2 linked regions of the Thermosphaera aggregans genome follow. Each later gene encodes a partner of the first gene's protein in a complex. Links are inferred from orthologs where the notes say so. Each region holds a gene or a part of one and is shown in the gene's direction. Other genes may lie near its edges.

Region 1 (3,304 bases):
TGAGGTCGTAGAAAGTAGCTTTTTCAATTACTGCTTCAACAGATACTCCATAATCGAGCAGGCCTCCTCCCAGCAGGATAACAGGGATGTAGTTGTCAAGCCTGCCAACCCATGTGTTAGAGTACTCTGTTACAAACACCGGCAGGGTTGATCCAACATATTTCTCCCTAACCTTAAGCCCCATCTCCTCCACGGTTTCAAGCATTCTGAGCATTCTTTCCTTTCTAACACGTGTCGGAATGTTCGGCATTCCAGCTGAAAGTGTGTTGGGTCTCACGCTGTAGCCTGCGAAGTGAACTCTTTCAAACTCTAACTCCTTAATTATCTTCAAAGTATTTTCGAAGTCTTCCTCATCCTCGGAGGGGTGGCCTACTATTATATCGGTTGCAATGCTAACGTCACTGATTTTCCGCTTTACCTCTTTGATTAAACCCCTGTACTCGTCAACAGTGTATTTCCTATTCATAGCCTTCAACACTTTGTCGCTACCAGACTGCAGAGGGATGTGCAGAAACCTGTAGATCCTGCGGTCAGAATTGACGGCTTCAACCAGCTCGTCAAGGATTGGTGGCAGGTGCTCCGGGTTTATCATCCCTATTCTAACCCTGAACTCTCCCTGCAGTGTTGAAATCCTTCTCACCAGTTCTGGGAGACACCGTTTACCGTACAGGTCTACTCCGTAAGTGCCCAGGTCCATCCCCGTCAACTGTATCTCCACCGCGCCCATTCTCACAGCGGTCTCAACGGATTTTACGATTGCTTCAACAGTGTGGCTCACTAATACTCTTCTAGCATGTCTTGTTATGCAGAAGGAGCAGTTGCTCAAGCATCCTTCTTGAATAGGTATTGGCGCAATCCTGTTCTCGAAGAACAGTCCTATCCTGTCTCTCTCCCTAACCCCATCCAGCATCACAACCTTCCCGCTTGATTCCACTGCTACATGGATTCTGGAAGAGTTCTGCGGGGAGACAAGGCTGGCTTCAGGAGCGGTTTTCAACACCTTGTATGGCTGTGCAGCGGGGAGGCATCCAGCAATCACGAGCTTCGCATTTCTCTCCTGAACCAGTCTTCTAAGACTGGTTATTTTCTTCAACATGTGTTGCTCCGTGTCAAGCCTAACCGTGCAAGTATTGATTATTACCACGTCAGCGCTGGAGGGGTCGGCAACAATAGAGTGCCCTCTCTCTGTTAAAACATGCTTCATCAAGGCTTCATCGCTCCTGTTGAGCGCGCAGCCGTATGTTTCCACGTAAACCCTCATTAAACCATCCATTAACAGAATTATTGTTAAATAGCCCTCTTAACAATAATCTCCCTGGAGAGGTGTTGTTTTTGAAGAGTATCAGGGACTACAGTTACGAGGAGCTGTTGGACAGGGCGATTCAGAGACTGCCGTCTAAGAAGAGCAGCGGCGAGGTTTTCGAAATCCCCAGGGCCGAGGTTTTGATCGTTGGAGGCAGAACTATTGTTCACAATTTCTCGGAAATAGCTGAGGCTCTTGGTAGGGAGAAAGATATTGTTCAAAAATACTTTGTCAAGGAGCTTGGTGTTCCCGCCTTCCTCAACGATGCTGGGCAGTTGCTATTGCAGGGCAAGTTCAACGCCTCAGTCATCAACAAGCTTATAGAAGTCTTCGTTGAGAAATACGTTAAATGTCCCACCTGCGGAGCCATCCACACGAAGCTTGCTAAGAAGGGCAAGGTTTTCGTGATGAGGTGCGAGGCCTGCGGCGCGGAGACCACGCTACCGGCTTTCTAGAGCGCGTGATGTCTTGATGGAGGAGAAAGGTGGTCGGGAAGCCTACACCGGCTTGGAGTATGTAAGCGTAAGGTTTTCAGACGACGAAGTAGTAGTGTCAGTGTGCGATGAAGAGGTTCTGGGAAAAACCCTTGTCGACCCGGATAAGGGCATTAAATACGTAGTAGACCCTTTCTTCTACAAGGGGGAGCTTAAAAGTGTTGAAGAAGCCTTGGAGATCCTCTCCACTGCTACAACAGGCAACCTGGTTGGCGAGAGAATTGTTAAAGCAGCAATAGAGAGGGGGTTCATCCATCCTGATGCCATTCTCATAGTTCAAGGTGTTCCAATAGCCTTCTTCGCAATACTATAGGTGTTGCATATGAGGTTCTGCGTGCGTTGCGGAAGAGAGGTACCGGACGAGGAGATTATTGGAAACCACTGTCTTGAATGCTATGTTAAATACCTCACCCCATTCAAGGATAAGCCGAGGCTTGAGGTGACGGTCTGCCCTAAGTGCGGTGCATGGTTTTACAAGGGAGAGTGGAATCATCCTTTGGAAGAAAACGAGGTTTTAAGAAGAATCGCGATGGGGGAGTCTAAGCGCTTCCTCAGGGAGGAAGTGGAGGTTTTAGATGTTTCGGTGGTTAAACCACTCCATAAAATCAGCGCGAGCGAGCACGGGGTGACCTTGAACTATCAATTATTGATTAAGGAAACCAATCCCGTGAACTACGAGCTGGAAGCCCCTGTTAAAATAACCTACAAGCCGTGCCCCTCATGCTTAGCCAGGGCAGGAGGTTCTCATAAAGCATTAGTCCAGGTAAGGGTTGAGGGAGAGGTAGATGTCGAGAAGCTGGCTGAGGAGGTTGAGGAGCTTATTGTTAAGGCTGGGCTGGCTTCAAGCGTCACAGAGGTTGAGACTGTGAGGGAAGGCGTGGACGTCAAGTTCGAAGACCCTGTTGCCGCCAGGAAGCTTTCAAGCATTCTGAGCAGGAAGTACGGGGCATCAACAACCGAGTCCTTCAGGTCAACCCGGTTTGACGCTCACGAGGGTAAGTGGAGGGGTGTTGTAACGCTGTCCGTGAGAATCCCGCCAATACACAAGGGCATGGTGGTCGAGTACCAGGGTGAGGTTGGCGTTGTCGAGGAGGTTTCGAAAGGACTGGTGAAGATAAGGATTCTTGAAACAGGAGAGCATGTTCAGACAAAGGTGTCAGGCTACTGGGATGGAAGGATTAAGCCGTTGCCAAGGGCTCACCTAGGCGGCAGGTATGTCGTGACGAGTGTTGACAAGAACTACGTCTACTTGCTCAACGAGGAGACGGGGGAGCTTAGAGAGGTTCCGGTTAAGCCCGGGTATTCTCATTTAAAAGCCGGCGATGAAGTATTATTATTGTCAATAGAGGAAAAGGAGTATTTGATAAGGGAGAGTGATTAGGTTTTGCCTAAGAAGGACCAGGGTCTAGGGCCCGGAGCAGAAACACCGTTCCCCGGGGACGATACAGTAGTCTGCGGCGTCATAAGGCATCTCGGCGGGGATTACCTGCTGGCAAAATGCATGGAT
Region 2 (2,847 bases), 350 kb from region 1 along the record:
TGTATGCCGGATTTCAAAATAGTTGTAAACGACCCTGAAGCACCGAAGAACCGTAAAACAGTCAAGGTTAAAGTAGTAGGGGATGCTGAAGTACCCTTCACGGATCAGATGAAGGATAAGTTCGAACTCCCCGTTATAAGGGTTGGGAGGAAGCTTCTAGAAGAGCTTAACGCTGTCCACGGAGTAGCAACAATTAGGATGAGAAGGCCTGACACCGGGGACAAGATCAAGATCACTGGAAGGCTTGAGCCCGCTGACAACGTTCCCGAAAACACTGTACTGGTTAACTCAGAGTTCTTGATAAACCTCTCAGGCAACACGGAGCTTGAGGGCGAGATTTTCAGGGCTAGCGCCTGGCAGGTAAGAGTAAACGATGAGAGGACAGCGTCGCTTGTAGGGTTGAAGATAGGTGACGAGGTAGACGGCTCCATCATCGGTTTAAGGAACGTTAAGCTGAGGATAACGGGCGGGAGCGATATAAGCGGGTTCCCGATGAGGCCTGACATACAGGGGCCTGTTAAGAAGAAAGCCCTTCTATCAGGACCCCCCGGCTTCTACCCTGAGAGGAATGGTGAGAGAAGGAGGAAGATGATCAGGGGGGACACCATAGCCCCAGACATCGTACAGGTTAACACCGTGATCGTCTATCCTAAGTAGTTTCTTAGTATAAAAGCAACCTCGCCCATAAATCCTAGAGGATTGGTTTTAACAAGGGATTCATCATGCCCTGGGTTAAGCAGCAGCCGGAAGTCAATATTGGCGTGGTCGGGCACGTAGACCATGGTAAGACAACACTGGTTCAGGCTTTAACAGGTATTTGGACTGCGAGGCATAGCGAGGAGCTTAAGAGAGGTATGACTATTAAGCTAGGCTACGCGGACGGTAACATAGCGGTTTGCGAGGACATGGAGCCTCCTGAAGCCTACACCACGGAGGAGGTCTGCCCAACAGGCTCCGAGTCAAGGCTTCTCAGAAGAGTAAGCTATGTTGACGCCCCCGGCCACGAAGCTTTAATGGCTACCATGCTGAGCGGTGCAATGCTCATGGATGGAGCAATACTGGTGGTGGCTGCGAACGAGCCGTGCCCACAGCCCCAGACTGTTGAACACCTGGTCGCTTTGAACGCTATAGGGATAAGGAATATCGTGATAGTTCAGAACAAGATAGATGTTGTGACAAGGGAGAGGGCTCTTGAAAACTACAGGGAGATAAGGAACCTGGTGAAGGGAACTGTAGCGGAGGATGCGCCGATAATACCTGTCAGCGCCCTTCACAAGACGAATATTGACGTCCTCCTCCAGAGCTTCCAGGAGCGGATACCCACGCCTAAGAGAGACCTGAGCAAGCCCCCGTTAATGTTTATTGTCAGAAGCTTCGATGTTAACAGGCCTGGGACATCGTTCCAAGACCTGGTGGGAGGCGTGATAGGGGGTTCACTAATCCAGGGCGTGTTGAAGGTTGGGGATGAAATAGCCATCCTCCCCGGTGTGAAAACACCTGTGGGAGGCTCTAAAACAGCTTACAAGTATGAACCAATCACCACGAGGATTGAGGAGATAAGGTTCGGCGAGCTACAGGTTGAGGAGGCGAGGCCTGGAGGGTTGGCAGCTGTTAGAACACCGCTCGACCCTTCGCTGACGAAGGCTGACTCAATGGTTGGAAACATTGTCTCACACCCTGACCACCAGCCGCCTATTGCTAAAATGCTTGAAATAGAGTACAGCGTGCTGGAAAGAGTCGTAGGGGCTAAGGAGATGACCAAGCTCCCGCCGATACAGGTTAAGGAGACCATTGTCCTCACCATAGGAACCGCCACCAGGATCGGCGTGGTAACAGGGGTGGGCAAGTCCGCTATGACTGTCGAGCTCAAAGATCCCGCCGCCGTCTGGGAGGGCGGGAGGGTGGCGATAAGCAGGAGGGTTCTGGGAAGGTGGAGGCTGGCAGGCTGGGGTGTTGTTAAATCAGTCAGCTGAGGAAGCCGTCGCTGATTGTTTTAGACACTAACATGCTCCTCTTAATGGCTGAGGGCTTCCCACTCCTCGAGATGATTGAGGAGCAGGTCGCGTTCAAGCCTGAGTGCGTTGTCCTAACACACTCCCTCAGGGAGTTGGAAGCGATAGGGGAGAGGGAGGGTGGCTTGATGAGGAAGAAGTGCGGGCTCGCTGCTAGGATTGCAAGAGAGAAGTGTAGGATAGTGGAATACCGGGAGGATTTAAAGAATACTGATGACGCGATCATAGAGTACGCCGTGTTAAACAATGCCGCAGTAGCCTCTAACGATAAGGAGCTGAGGAGGAGGGCGAGGGAGAAGGGTTTATCAGAGGTATACCTGAGGGAGGAGTCGCGTAGAATAGTGATTGAGGGCTTGCTCGAGTACTGAGGAGTGTTTTTCAATACTTAAGTTATTTATAAAAGGATTATTGATTTATACTATAAAGTGCTTATTAAAACATCAATGACAAGGTGTTGCGTGATTGTACAACGTTATCAAGGTTAAAGACGTTGTCAGAATACCGCCCTCGAAGTTCGGGAGACCCTTAGAGGAGGTTGCTCTGGAAGAGCTTAGGGAGCAGTACGAGGGATCGGTTGTCATCTTGAAAAACCCGTTTACCGGTGAGGAGAAGAAGGAGCCTTCAATAATTGTTACCATTCTAGGCTTAGACATTGAGCCCTCGGGGAAGATCATACCGGGCGACGGGGCTACATACCATAACGTTGAGTTCGAAGCACTTGTCTTCCACCCATTCCTGAAGGAGGTTGTAGAGGGAGAGGTTGTAACGGTAACCAAGAACGGGCTCTACGTTGACCTGGGAGTGCTCGACGGCTTCGTATACATTAACCAGGTGG

What was found.
Region 2: the proteins of IMZ38_RS02555 (region 1) and IMZ38_RS00505 are in contact, whole or in part, in a crystal structure (PDB 2QMU), measured with the Saccharolobus solfataricus proteins. The link is inferred for Thermosphaera aggregans from one-to-one orthologs. Residues at the interface, in WP_231918336.1 of Saccharolobus solfataricus: Met1, Leu2, Arg4, Leu5, Tyr6, Lys8, Leu9, Pro10, Ile106, Lys108, Lys109, Glu110, Lys111; in WP_009988771.1 of Saccharolobus solfataricus: Trp33, Pro65, Glu66, Gln148, Val151, Asp152, Val154, Ser155, Lys156, Ala159, Leu160, Tyr163, Arg164, Lys167, Ile180, Ile181, Pro182, Val183, Ser184, Leu186, His187, Ile189, Asn190, Asp192, Ser193.

The regions. Positions count from the first base shown.
Region 1 is NZ_CP063144.1:434,157-437,460, forward strand. Bases 323-3,040 are described here. They hold IMZ38_RS02555 (translation initiation factor IF-2 subunit beta), read left to right. Parts: upstream 323-1,323; coding sequence 1,324-1,758; downstream 1,759-3,040. Other genes in these bases: IMZ38_RS02550 (tRNA (N(6)-L-threonylcarbamoyladenosine(37)-C(2))-methylthiotransferase), read right to left, coding at 323-1,261; IMZ38_RS02560 (DUF424 domain-containing protein), read left to right, coding at 1,775-2,110; IMZ38_RS02565 (60S ribosomal export protein NMD3), read left to right, coding at 2,120-3,040. In the rest of the region: more of IMZ38_RS02550, read right to left, coding at 1-322; more of IMZ38_RS02565, read left to right, coding at 3,041-3,178; IMZ38_RS02570 (translation initiation factor aIF-1A), read left to right, coding at 3,182-3,304. UniProt on the Methanocaldococcus jannaschii protein: eIF-2 functions in the early steps of protein synthesis by forming a ternary complex with GTP and initiator tRNA.
Region 2 is NZ_CP063144.1:82,184-85,030, forward strand. It holds IMZ38_RS00505 (translation initiation factor IF-2 subunit gamma), read left to right. Parts: upstream 1-722; coding sequence 723-1,973; downstream 1,974-2,847. Other genes in the region: IMZ38_RS00500 (30S ribosomal protein S6e), read left to right, coding at 4-657; IMZ38_RS00510 (PIN domain-containing protein), read left to right, coding at 1,988-2,380; IMZ38_RS00515 (DNA-directed RNA polymerase), read left to right, coding at 2,475-2,847. UniProt on the Methanocaldococcus jannaschii protein: eIF-2 functions in the early steps of protein synthesis by forming a ternary complex with GTP and initiator tRNA.